4 regions of the Novosphingobium kaempferiae genome follow, and region 4 is predicted to be linked to each of the others. Evidence: riboswitches for the same ligand, from Rfam matches in the RefSeq annotation. Region 4 holds a riboswitch; each other region holds the start of a gene.
The links. A riboswitch is a leader RNA that binds a small molecule or an ion and turns the genes downstream of it on or off. The one in region 4 is predicted to bind cobalamin.

Region 1 (3,174 bases), 2.4 Mb from region 4:
CGAAGGCTACGGCAGCCTGATGGAGTTGTCCGAAGGCGGAAAGTCGCCGCTGTCCCTGCCGAGCGGCGAGACGCGCACGTTCCTTGAGGACGGCGACGAGATCGTCATCACCGCCACCGCATCCGCCCCTGGCCGTGCGACCATCGGCTTCGGCGAATGCCAGGCGAGGATCCTGCCGGCGCGGTAAGCGCGCCAGCTTACTCCAGCGCTTTCAGCAAGTCCGCATGGAAGCGCTGGGGCGCCTGTACCTGGGGGCTATGGCCGTATTCCGGGTAGGCGATCAGCTTCGATCCCGGAATGCGCGCCGCCGCCTCGCGCGCCAGCTTGGGATAATTGCCGAGGATCGCGCGCAGCACCGGGTCGGCGCGGTTCTTGCCGAGCGCGGTGTTGTCCTTCTCGCCGATCATCAGCACGGTCGGCACGGCGATGCGCCCGATCTCGTGGATCACCGGCTGGTTGAACACCATGTCCGAGGTCAGCGCCTGGTTCCACGCCACGATGGCGCCGTCCTGGCCAGCATACATCGACGCGAGCATATCGACCCAGCGGTCGTAGTCGCTGCGCCATTGTCCGGCATAGTAAGTACTCTGCTGGTAGGCCTTGATGCTCTCTCGGGTGGTCCTCAGTTCTCCCGCATAGAGCCTGTCCACCGTGGTGTTGGGCACGCCCTTGGCGCGCCAGTCCTCAAGCCCCAGCGGGTTGACCAGCACCAGCTTCGACACGTCCCCCGGATACTGCAGCGCATAGCGCATCGCCAGCATCCCACCCATCGAGTGGCCGACGATCACCGGCTTCTCGACCTTCAGCCGGGTGAGCAGTTCATGCGTGTTCGCCGCCAGCGTGTGCAGCCCGTACTGGTAGCGATCCGGCTTGCTGGACTTGCAGAAGCCAACCTGATCGGGCGCGATCACGCGGTATCCCGCGCCGGTCAGCGCCTTGATCGTCGTATCCCAGGTAACCGCGCAGAAGTTCTTGCCATGCAGCAGCACCGCCGTGCGCCCGTTCGCCTTCGCAGTCGGCATCACGTCGAGATAGGCCATCTCCAGCGTCTCGTTCTGGCTGGTGAAGCCGAAGCGCTGCACCGGGCGGCCATAGGAGAAGTCGGCCAGCATCGGATCGGCGCTGGCGGGAACCGAGAAGCTGGACGCTATCGCCAGAGCAATAACCGGGGCAACGGAACGGCGGGCAGGCAAAACGGCATCTCCTTCAAAAGCTTGACGGTGCAATGTTCGCAGGCGCGAAGGGTTGCCGCAACAGGGCACTTGCGCGTCCCCCTACGCCCCGGTATCCGCCGTGAAGACCGGGCGCGAGCCCGGACGAAGATCGCGCCGGTGCCCCGCAAGGGGCTTAAAAGGGAAGGCGGTGGGAACGGTTCGCCGTTCGAATCCGCAGCTGTCCCTGCAACTGTAAGCGGTGAGCGCGATGCACATCGCTTCCCCCACACTCCGCGGGGAAGCAGCCACTGAGGCCGGACGCTGCGACATGCGAGGCTTCGGGAAGGCCGTGCATCGATGCGTTGACCCGCGAGCCAGGAGACCTGCCTGCGTCTGGTCGCTCTTGCTTTGGTCCAGGGGATGGCCGGGGCACGGTTCACCGTCTGAGCGACGACACGCATGCGGCTTCGGGGCCGCAGCGAGCATGGTCGTCGGGCGTCTTCGCGCCTGTCCGTCGCCCCTGCCCGCGCCGTCGTCTGCCCGACGGTACGCCCCGCCGCGACACGTCGCCGGCGCGGGAGAAGAGCCTTGAGCAAAGTACCCACCACCGTCATCACCGGCTTCCTCGGCGCCGGCAAGACCACGCTGATCCGCCACCTTCTGCAGAACGCCAAGGGCCGCCGCCTCGCGCTCGTCATCAACGAGTTCGGCGACGTCGGCGTCGACGGCGAACTGGTGAAGGGCTGCAACGACGAAGCCTGCCCCGAGGACGATATCCTCGAACTGGCCAACGGCTGCATCTGCTGCACCGTCGCCGACGACTTCCTGCCGACCATGCAGAAGCTGCTCGATCGCGAAACGCCGCCCGACCACATCATCATCGAGACCTCCGGCCTCGCCCTGCCCAAGCCGCTGGTCAAGGCGTTCCAGTGGCCCGACATCCGCACCCGCGCGACGGTGGACGGCGTTGTCGCGCTGATCGACGCCGATGCCGTCGCCGCCGGTCGCTTCGCCACGGACGAGGAAGCGCTCGCCGCCGCTCGCGCCGCCGATCCCAACCTCGACCACGACAGCCCGCTGGAGGAGCTGTTCGAGGAACAGCTCGGCTGCGCCGACATGGTCGTGCTCAACAAGACCGACCTCGTCGATGCGGATGTGCTCGCGCAAGTCGAGAAGACCGTCGCCGCCGAGACCCGCTCCGGCGTCAAGATCGTGCGCGCGGACCACGGCGCGGTGGACATCGCCGCGCTGCTCGGCATCGTCGCGGCGGCGGAGGACGACCTCGACAGCCGCAAGTCGCACATCGACGGCCTCGACGACGATCACGATCATGATGACTTCGACACCTTCATCCTGAACGGCAGCGAAGTGGCCAACCTCGACGCGCTGCTGGCGGGGCTGAAAGACCAGATCGCCGCGCATGACGTGCTGCGCGTGAAGGGCATGGTCGCGCTGGCGGGCAAGCCCAGCCGCCTCGTCGTGCAGGCCGTCGGCCCGCGCATCCAGCACTTCTTCGACCGCGCATGGAAGGCGGAGGAACCGCGCCGCACGCAGCTGGTGGTGATCGGCCAGAAGGGCCTCGACCGCGCTGCCATCGAAGCCGCGCTGGCGGGCGTCCTGGCTTCGGTTCCGGCGTAAACCTGGCCATGCACCCCACGCTTCGTCATTGCGAGCATAGCGAAGCAATCCAAAGCGGTTTGCGCCCCGCTGGATTGCTTCGCGGCTTCGCCACTCGCAATGACGAGCAAAGGGGCGCGCTCTGATGCACCTGCTATCCGCTACCCCGGGCACGATCTCCAACGGCGAGGAGGCGATCGACCTCGACCAGCCGCCGGGCGACATCGTGATCCTGACGGTGGCGGACAGTGAACTTGCCTGCTTCGCCAAGGCGGCGGCGCAACTGCCGGAGGGCGGCCCAAGCGTGCGGCTGGCCAACCTGTTGCAACTGCGGCATCCCTATTCGGTCGATCTCTATGTCGAGAAGGTCATCGCCCACGCCCGGTTCGTCTGCGTGGTGCTG
Region 2 (3,174 bases), 150 kb from region 4:
ATTTTTACCGATCTGACTGCCAAAACCCATCGCTCCTGTCAGTTCTCACCGGACCTTAGCCGGCACCGGACTATTTGCTTCGTTGAATTTGTTCTGAAATCCTGTTCGCGTACTGGTCTTTTCAATCCGGCTTCGACACTATGCGAAGACGAAGGGGGAAGTCGATGCGTAAGAGGTACTCTGGCTGGGCGGCCTTGCTCGCGTCTGTTTCCGTCTCGCTGGCGGCACAGGAAGCTCCCCTCCCCACGACGCCGAATACACAGGGCGACCTGTCGATCACCATCTACAACAGCGACGTGGCACTGGTGCAGGACATACGCACGCTGAACCTCGGCAACGGGCGCGTGCGGCAGGACTTTCCGGACGTCAGCGCCCAGATTCGCCCTGCGACGGTTTCGCTCACTCGCAGGGCGGCCAGCAGGTCGTGTTGACCTCCAAGGCGATCGACGGCACCAAGGTTTCGGCGACCGCGCTCGACGTGACGACGGCCGCGCTCGCCGCGACCACGCTCACTAACGTCGACGCCGCGCTGACCGACGTGAACGCTACCCGCGCCTCGCTCGGCGCCGGCCAGAACCGCCTCGAATCGGCGATCAACACCCTGACCAACACGGTCACCAACCTGTCGGACGCCCGCAGCCGCATCGAGGACGCGGACTATTCGTCCGAGACCACGCAGATGGCCAAGGCGCAGATCCTCTCGCAGGCCTCCACCGCCATGCTCGCTCAGGCCAACCAGAGCCAGCAGAACGTCCTCTCGCTGCTGCGCTAAGAGACTGAGCCGGACAGCAGCATAGAGCCTCCCGTCCCCCGGAAGGCCCGGAAAGCCCGGCGGCTACCCATGGCCGCCGGGCTTTTTGCATTCCTCCCCCACCGGGGGAGGGGGACCATGCGAAGCATGGTGGAGGGGCACCATCGGGATCGCGTGCGCTCCAAGGACAGCACCTTCTCGGGCGCGCGCCGCAAGGTCGGGTGATCCGCCGCGTGCCCATCCACCACCCCGTCCCGGGGAGGAGCTACCCCTCGCTGCGCACTTCGACCGCATCGAGCCCGCCCCAGCGCCAGATTGCCCAACTCACCAGCCAGCACACCACGAACAGCCCGATGATGAGGAAGCCGAGCGTGTTGAAATGCTCGGACAGTGCGCTAGCGCCGGACCAGACGCCGCCTTCCAGTCCGAACTTCTCGGACAGCAGCGCCGCCGTCTGGATCGATCCGATCACCAGCGCCACCATGGCCGAGATCGCGGTAATGACGATGTTGTAGTAGAGCTTGCGCAGCGGCTTCACGAAGGCCCATTCGTAGGCGCCCAGCATGATGACGCCGTCGGCGGTGTCGACCAGCGCCATGCCTACCGCGAACAGCACCGGGAACACCAAGACCGCTCCCAGCGAGATGCCGTCCGCTGCATGCGCGCCCGACAGGCCGAGGATGGCGACTTCGGTGGCGGTGTCGAATCCCAGCCCGAACAGGAAGCCGAGCGGGGCCATGTGCCATGCATGGTGCACCAGCCGGAAGACGGGGCGCAGGATGCGTGCGATGAGGCCGCGCCCCGCAAGCAGCATGTCGAGGTCTTCCTCCACATACGTCCCGCCGCGCCGCACCTGCTGGAAGCGCTGCCAGACACCGCGCAGGATCGCGAGGTTCATGATGGCGATGACGAAGAGGAACGTCGCGGATATCACCGTCGCGATCACCCCGCCCGAGCGGCCGAACGCCTCGAAATCGTCGAGCGTGCTGGCGGCGAGCGCGATGGTGGTTGCCGCGATCAGGACGATGGCGGAGTGGCCCACCGCGAACCACAGCCCCACGGTGATCGGGCGCTGGCCCTCCTGCATGAGCTTGCGCGTGACGTTGTCGATCGCGGCGATGTGATCGGCGTCGACCGCGTGGCGCAGGCCGAGGCTCCAGGCGAGCAGCGCGGTGCCGAGCATCACCGGGTTGGCGTGGAACAGGCTGAAGGCCCAGCCCCATGCCAGCAGGTTGGCCGCGACGAGCGCGGCGAAGAGCACGCCGATGCGGCTCTTCAGGGAAGCAGCGCCGCGTGTCGGCGCGGGCGAAGAATATCGGGAAGCCAAGTGTCATATCCCCGTCGGCGTCAGCGATCCTGACGGGGAGCCTGCCGCGCCCGGGAACCCCTTGCGCGACTCGGCGGATTGATGCCGGACGGACGCCGGTCAGCGCCCGGCATCGCCTGCCGGTGCGGCCCCCGCCGCACATGCGTCGCTCAGACGGAGTGTTCCGTGCCTTGGCCAACCCCTGGGCCACGGCAAGAGCGACCAGACGCCGGCAGGTCTCCTGGCTCATGGGTCATCGCTTGATGCATGGCCTTCCCGGGCCTCGCATGTCGCAGCGTCCGGCCCAGTGGCTGCCGGCGTCCCCCTTCGGTCGCCGGCCTATGCATCGCGCTCGCCACTTACAGTTGCAGGGACAGCCCCGGATTCGAGGGGGAACCCCTCTCACCGCGTTCCCTATTAAGCCCCTTGCGGGACACCGGCGCGATCTGTCGCCAGGGCTCCGAACGGAACCCTGACGGAGGCGTTCGTAGGCCGGGGAACGCGCGGCGGCAAGAGGGGCTATTCGGCGATGTTCATCGCATAGGTGCGCCGGGCGAAGCGCCAGCGACCTTCGTGGCGGACCAGTTCGTCGTCATAGCGGGCGGCGAACTTCATCACCTTGCCCTCGATCCGCGCGATCTCGCGGACGTGGCAGCGCGCGCTCGCGGTGTCGCCCGCGACGTGGATGGCACCGGGCATGGCGAAGAAGACCATCGCGTCCATCGTCGTGAACAGGTCGTCCCATGTCCGCGACAGGGCTTCATGGCCCCGCACTTCGGCATGGATGGTGGTCCAGATGGCGTCGGGCGTCCAGCAATCGAGCCACTGCGCCTTGTCGATGCGCGATGCGGCGTCGGCGTAAGTTTCCATCAGTTCGCGGATGGCGGCGCGGTCCTCCGTCGGGCCGGAGAAGGCGGTCATGCGGGGAACTCGCCGATGGTGAGGGTGTAGTCGCGGCGGGCGAACTTCCATTCTCCGTCGATGCGCACCAGCGCATCCTCGTAGCGGCCGCAAAGCTTGAACACCGCGCCTTCATGCGTCTGCACGACTTCGCGGGCATAGCTGCGCACGGCAGCGGCATGGCCCGCGATCTCAATCGAGCCGATCTCGGCAAGGA
Region 3 (3,174 bases), 200 kb from region 4:
GGTTGCGGTGCCGGTGGCGGCGTTGAACGTCCTGCCCGAGTAGCGCGCGGCGACGCTGGCGCGAAGCCCTTGCGGCAGATCGACGCCCGCTTCGGCATTGGCCATGTGGCGCGGCACCCGCTGGAGCTGGCGGCCGTAGGTGGCGGCGCCTTCGGTGCGGTCCTCGGCCTTGGTCCAGCTGTAGTTGCCCTCGGCGAAGAGGACGCCGAGGCGCGCCGATCCGGCGAGTTCGAGGCCGCGCGCGGTCGCCGCCTTGACGTTGGCATAATAGCCGAAGCGGCTGGTGGTGGTGCCGGGGATGTAGCACTCGGCGGGCAGCGTGCCTCTGGTGGGGCAATAGGCGAAGTCGATCAGGTTGTCGGTATCGCGCTCGAACCAGGTGGCGGACAAGCGCAGCGCCTTGCCGAAGTTCTGCTCGGCGCCCAGTTCCCAACCCTTGGCCTTCTGCGGGGCGAGCCCGGCGGTGCCGTAGATCGAGTACATCTGGTAGAGCGAGGGCGCCTTGAAGCCCTCGTCGTAGCTGGCGCGCAGCACGGTCGCGCCCTCGTTCGGGGTATAGGCCGCGCCCGCGCTCCACACCGTCTGCCCGCCGAAGCGCGACTGGTGATCGTAGCGCGCCCCGCCGTCGAGGGTGAGGCCACGCAGCGGCGTCACGCGCAGTTCGGCGTAGAGGCTGTCCATGTCCACCGCATAGGGCTTCAGCGCATAAGGGGCGGCGTTGTTGGCGGGGGATGCGGTGGTCATCCGCTGCTCCTCGCGCTCGGCCCCGAACACGGCCTGCACCGCGTCGTTCAGCGTCAGCGTGCCCTGGTACTCGTAGCGGCGCAGGCGGCCGTGCGCGTCGAAGGTGATCTGGCGGATCGAGCGGGTGGGGTCGTAGTTCTCGCGGTCGGTCTCGTTCTGGAGCACGGCGATGCGGTTCACCAGCCTGCCGTCCAGCAGCGCGAAGTTGACGCCCGCGTAGCCCGACCACTCCTTCGTCTTGCCGTAGGCGAGGGTGTCGCCCGAAGTGCCGTCGAAATCGTTGGTCGCATCGGCCCAGTAGCCACGCAGATCGACGCTGACGCCGGGGGCGACGCGCAGGGTCACGGTGCCGCTGGCGGCGCTGCGCTGGAAACCGTCATCCTCGGTTCCGTTCGACCGGGCCGAGATGCCGTCGGTGGTGAAGCGCGAGGCGGACAGGCGCCAGTCGATGAGGTCGGACGAGCCGCCCACCCCGGCGCGGGCGGAGATGGTGTCGTGCGTGCCCGCCTCCACTGCGAAGCTGCCTTCGAGCGGCGCGGTCGGGCGGCGGGTGCGCACGTTGACGACGCCGCCGGTCGCGTCGCTGCCCCACAGGATCGACTGCGGCCCGCCCAGGATCTCGATGCGGTCCACATCGTCGAGCAGGAGGTTGGAGAAGCCGTAACCGCCTGCCGTCGCGGACGGGTCCGACAGGCGCATGCCGTCGATCACCATGACGGTCTCGCCCGAGTCCGCGCCGCGGATGCGCAGCGAGGTCGTGGTGCCGTAGCCACCGTTGCGCGACATCGAGACGCCGGGGGTGCGCAGCAGCGCATCGGTGAGCGCGATCGGCTGCAGGGCGACGATCGCGGACTCGTCGAGCACGGTGACGGTGGCGGAAACGCGCTCCACCGCGACCGGGGTGCGCAGCGCACTGACGAGGATGTTGTCGGTGGCCTCCGGTGCGCCTTCAGGGACGTTCGGTGCGGCCTCGGTGCCGTTCAGTGCTTGGGCCGGATTGGCCGAAAAGAGCAGCGCGAGGGTGGCTGCGGTAGAGGTAAGATACTGTTTCACTTGCATTCCTTCATGCGGACGGCGGTGCTCCGTCGGCCTGTCGGAATGCGAGGGGTGGGCGGGCGCAGACGGACAGCGCGACGCCTCCCGCATGCCCGTCGGGCCGCCGGAGCGATGGCTGTCGTTGCGCGAGGAATGGCTTCCCCCGTTCGCCCGGCACACCCTGTCCGGTCGAAGAACGACTGCGACGGGCAGGTCTCCTGGCTCACGGGTCAACACCGGTTTTCGCCGCCTTCTCAGGGGTTTGCACCCCCAATGGCATGTGGCGAACGGCTCTTCCGCTTACAGTTGCAGGGGCAGCCCGGGCATTACACCCGCGTTCCCTTTTGATCCCCTCGCGGGGAACCTGTCGCGAGGGGGCAACTATCGTGCGGTGATGCCCCTTGCAAGAGCCCAAAGCTTGCGCCGACCTGCCGGAAACCATAGGTCCGCGCGGGAAATGACCGATATCGCCACAGCATCCTGTCCCGCCCTCCTCGTCACCGCGCCATCCTCGGGGCAAGGCAAGACGCTGGTGACGGCCGCCCTCGCCCGCCGCCACCGCAACGCCGGACGCCGGGTCAGGGTGTTCAAGTGCGGCCCGGATTTCCTCGATCCGATGGTGCTCGAAGTCGCCAGCGGCGCTCCGGTCCACCAGCTCGACCTGTTCATGTGCGGCGAGGCGCAGTGCCGCGCGCTGCTCCATGAAGCCGCACTGGAGGCCGACCTGATCCTCGTCGAAGGGGCGATGGGCCTATATGACGGCACCCCCAGCGCGGCCGATCTGGCGCGGAAATTCGCGCTTCCGGTGCTGGCGGTGGTGGACGGTTCGGCCATGGCGCAGACTTTCGGCGCGCTGGTCCATGGCCTTGCGACGTACCGGGAAGGCGTCGATCTCCATGCCGTCATCGCCAACCGCGTCGGCTCCGCGCGGCATGCGGAACTGCTGGAGGCGGGCGTGCCGTCCACGGTGAAATGGCTGGGCCATCTGCCGCGCGAGGCGGGGGTGACGCTGCCCGAGCGACACCTCGGTCTGGTGCAGGCGTCGGAAGTGGCTAACCTCGACGAGCGGCTGGACCGTGCCGCCGCGCTGTTGCCGGATACCGTGCTGCACTTGCCAACGCCGGTCGATTTTGCGCCGGGAACGGCGGAAATCGGCGCTGATCTATCGGGGCGACGCATCGCCATCGCGCGGGATGAGGCGTTCGCCTTCATCTACCGCGCCAACCTCGAATGGCTGGAACGGGCGGGCGCGAGCCTCGCGTTCTTCTCGCCCCTGTACGACGCCGAACTACCCGAATGTGATGCGCTATGGCTGCCGGGCGGCTATCCCGAACTGCACCTCGACCGGCTGGCGGCCAACACGCCGATGCTGGCGGCGATCCGTGCGCATCACGC
Region 4 (3,174 bases):
GCGGTGACGGGATCGGCGGCGGCGGAGTACTGCGCATAGAGTGAGATGTTGTCGGCCGGGTTGTAGACCAGCCCCGCGCGCCAGCTCGTGCTGGGATAATGCGCGGTATAGTCCGCAGTCGGGTCGAGCGCGTCGTGCCGTTCGGTCTTCGGGCGGTCGTAGCGCAGGCCCGTCACCAGCGAGAGGCGGTCGGAGAACGACAGGCGGCTCTCCCCGAACAACGCCCATTGCTCGACATCGGTCTTGTACTTGTACCGGGTGCCGAACGTACCGTCGAGGAACGTGCCCGGCGTGTAGTCGTAGGGGTCGACGAGGTCGAAGCGGCTGTTGGGCGAACTGTCGGTGCGCAGCAGCGAGCCGGTGTTGTACTCGCCGCCAAGGCTCAGGCGGTGCTCCAGTCCGAACAGGGTATGGTCGAACACCGCGTTGAAGCGGTCGCCCCACTGCTTGGTCTTGTAGAAGATTTCGAGGTAGCTCGACCGCCGGATCTGGTCGCCGGACCAGGCGTAGCCCTCCGCATTGCGCCAGTGCTTGAAGCCGGTGAGGTAGTAGGCGACGTTGGTGATGGTCACGCCCTCGGCGGGTGTCCATTCGGCCTTCGCCTGCGTCCAGGCATCGTCGAAGCGCAGAGAGCGGTCGGCGACGTTGTAGTTTTGCTTGCGGATATCGCGGACCAGCTTTCCGTCGCGCAGCGGCGTGCCGTACCAGATCGTCGGGTCGAGGTCGGCCCGGTCGTGGGTCAGCGTCAGTACGAGGTCGTCGCTGGCCTGGTAGCGCAGTGCCGCCGACAGCGCGAGGCTGCGCGAACGGCCGCGCTCCATCCACCCGTCCGAGCGATTGTGGCTGAGATCGACGCGGTAGGAGAGCCGGTCCCCGATCGGCCCGCCAATGCCGCCTGCCGCGGCGTAAGTGTCGAAGGAGCCGCCGCTGAGGCGCACTTCGCCCTCGAACTCTTCGGTGTTGGGCTTCTTGCGCACGACGTTGATCGCGCCGCCGATGCCGCCTTCGCCGTAGAGCACGGAGGCCGCGCCGCGCAGTACCTCGATACGCTCCGCCATCCACGGGTCGGCGGGGAAGGTCTGCGTCGTGGTCGTGTAGACGCGCATCCCGTCATAGAGCTGCATCACCGAGGTGTAGCCGGTGAACCCGCGCGAACTCAGCGAGTAACCGAAGGCCGAGCTGTTGTTGATGAGGCCGGGCGCGCGTGCGGCGGCGGCAACGACGGTGCGGTCGCCGAGGCTGCGGATCATCTCCTTGGTGATGACGTCGACGCTGGCGGGTGTCTGCATCGGCGTCAGGCCGAGGCGGCTGGAGGCGTCGGCCTGCTGGCCGAGTTGCAGGACGCCGGCCTTGCGTGCGGTGACGACGATGTTCTCGGCGCTGTCCGGCGCGCCTTCATCGGCGGCTTCCTGCGCCTGGGCCGAAGTCGCCGCCATGGCCAGCGCGCAGCACGAAGCGCCCGCACGGATCACGGACGAAAGGAAAGTTCTCGTATTCATGAATGATACCCCCGTTGCGTTTCCCAGTCGAACGGACAGGTTCCCGCGTGAGGGCGATCCCCGCGCGAGTGCAGCGGCGGAATCCGGGCGCGAACGAGCGACCGGCGAAACCCGCCGTTGCGGCCTGGCCGCAAGTTCGTCGCTCAGACGGAGTACACCGTGCCGCGGCCATCCCCTGGACCAAGGCAAGAGCGACCGGACGCTGGCAGGTCTCCTGGCTCGCGGGTCATCGCTCGATGCACGGCCTTCCCAGGCCTCGCAGGAGTTAGCGTCCGGCCCAGTGGCTGCGGCAGGGCACCTTGGCCTGCCGCGATATGCATCGCGCTCACCGCTTACAGTTGCAGGGACAGCCTCGGCTTCGAGGGATGATCCCTCTCACCGCGTTCCCTTTTAAGCTCCTTTCGGAGCACCGGCGCGATCGATGTTGCGATTGGACTCATGTCCGTTCGCAACATCGCGTGCGTTACGTCGCGCGGGGACGTCGTGCAAGCGGATAAAAGGGGGAGGGTGGCCACGCCGGGCCGGGCATCGGCATGGCGTAACGGACCATCGCCCCCGTGCAGGCAGGGGCGATGGATTTTGGGACAAGCGCCGGGATCAGAACCCGAGGTCTTCGATCCCGCCATCGAAGTTGCCGCCCAGCTTGTTGTTGGCGGCGGCCAGCTTCTCGGCCGGAACGCCTGCCAGGTAGCCGTCGATGATGCGCTGGTAGTTGCTGATGAGCCCCTCGACGCGGCTCGACAGGCGCATGAACTCGAACCCGCTGGCGTGCAGGCCCTTCTGCTGGATCGGGATGTTCGAATAGTCCTGCCGCGGGATCGGCGGGAATTCCGCGCTGTCGAACGGGAGCACGATGGGCTCCATGACCGGCTCGGGCTCCTGCCCCTCGGGGAAGAAGGTCAGCGACCAGATTTCGAAGAAGCAGCTTTCCGGGCCGAGCGGGCGGATGCGGTAGGCCGACATCGAGCTGAAGTAGGGCAGCAGGAAGTAGTGCGGGAAAAGGAACTCCACCGCGTTGACCGGGTCCGACTGCGCGACCGAGATGAGGTCCGGGATGGGCTCGCCGCGCTCCTTCAGCTGGGCGCTGACCTGATGCATGACCATGCCCAGCCACATCATCATGGCCTGCCCCTTGTCCTCCGGCAGTCCCTGCGTCGCGTGCTGGAGCGACTTCGCGATCTCCACTTCCTTCTCGTGGAGCATGCCCGCCATGCCTTCGCTGAGCAGTTCCATGTTTTTGATCTGCGCGGCTATGTTCTCCTCGATGGTCAGCGCCGGATCGGCGAGCATCGGGTGGCGGTCCGGGTTTTCCGCCATCGCGTACATCGAATCGTACATGGTCGGCACCGCATGCTGGAGCTGCGGGTGCGTCTGCATGACGTGGTAGCCCTCCATGAAGGCTTCCATCGCGATCTTCCAGTTCGCCGGGAGTACCGTGCCGTAGCACCATTCCGCCTTCAGCTTGTGGAGGTTGTGCGCCTCCAGCCGCTCGGCGACGGGGCCGAGGCTCTCGCGCACCGAGGGGGCATCATGGTCATGGTTGATCCACACGCAGCCGCCGTAGACTTCGGCGCGGCAGGGGATGAGGTTGATGTCGTCCTCGTCCATCTGGCGTTCGGAGAACAGGTACTTGCCGTAGACCAGCGTGTTCTCGCCATCCATGTTCCAGCGCCAG

Region 1: it holds a riboswitch for cobalamin, as region 4 does, so the genes downstream of both, cobW (cobalamin biosynthesis protein CobW) here and LO787_RS00640 (TonB-dependent receptor) in region 4, are expected to answer to the same signal.
Region 2: it holds a riboswitch for cobalamin, as region 4 does, so the genes downstream of both, LO787_RS25940 (HoxN/HupN/NixA family nickel/cobalt transporter) here and LO787_RS00640 (TonB-dependent receptor) in region 4, are expected to answer to the same signal.
Region 3: it holds a riboswitch for cobalamin, as region 4 does, so the genes downstream of both, LO787_RS25675 (TonB-dependent receptor plug domain-containing protein) here and LO787_RS00640 (TonB-dependent receptor) in region 4, are expected to answer to the same signal.

Annotation. Positions count from the first base shown of each region.
Region 1 covers NZ_CP089301.1:3,378,157-3,381,330, reverse strand. The annotation lists gene fahA (fumarylacetoacetase) at 1-187, shown strand, start outside; gene LO787_RS15350 (alpha/beta fold hydrolase) at 198-1,193, opposite strand; cobalamin riboswitch at 1,313-1,559, shown strand; gene cobW (cobalamin biosynthesis protein CobW) at 1,743-2,792, shown strand; gene cobN (cobaltochelatase subunit CobN) at 2,917-3,174, shown strand, end outside.
Region 2 covers NZ_CP089301.1:5,671,903-5,675,076, forward strand. The annotation lists gene LO787_RS25925 (hypothetical protein) at 1-23, opposite strand, end outside; gene LO787_RS25930 (hypothetical protein) at 165-431, shown strand; gene LO787_RS25935 (flagellin) at 425-772, shown strand; gene LO787_RS25940 (HoxN/HupN/NixA family nickel/cobalt transporter) at 1,017-2,078, opposite strand; cobalamin riboswitch at 2,272-2,513, opposite strand; gene LO787_RS25945 (nuclear transport factor 2 family protein) at 2,577-2,978, opposite strand; gene LO787_RS25950 (nuclear transport factor 2 family protein) at 2,975-3,174, opposite strand, start outside.
Region 3 covers NZ_CP089301.1:5,620,275-5,623,448, reverse strand. The annotation lists gene LO787_RS25675 (TonB-dependent receptor plug domain-containing protein) at 1-1,803, opposite strand, end outside; cobalamin riboswitch at 1,971-2,162, opposite strand; gene LO787_RS25670 (cobyrinic acid a,c-diamide synthase CobB) at 2,237-3,174, shown strand, end outside.
Region 4 covers NZ_CP089301.1:125,817-128,990, reverse strand. The annotation lists gene LO787_RS00640 (TonB-dependent receptor) at 1-1,499, opposite strand, end outside; cobalamin riboswitch at 1,687-1,926, opposite strand; gene LO787_RS00635 (aromatic ring-hydroxylating oxygenase subunit alpha) at 2,097-3,174, opposite strand, start outside.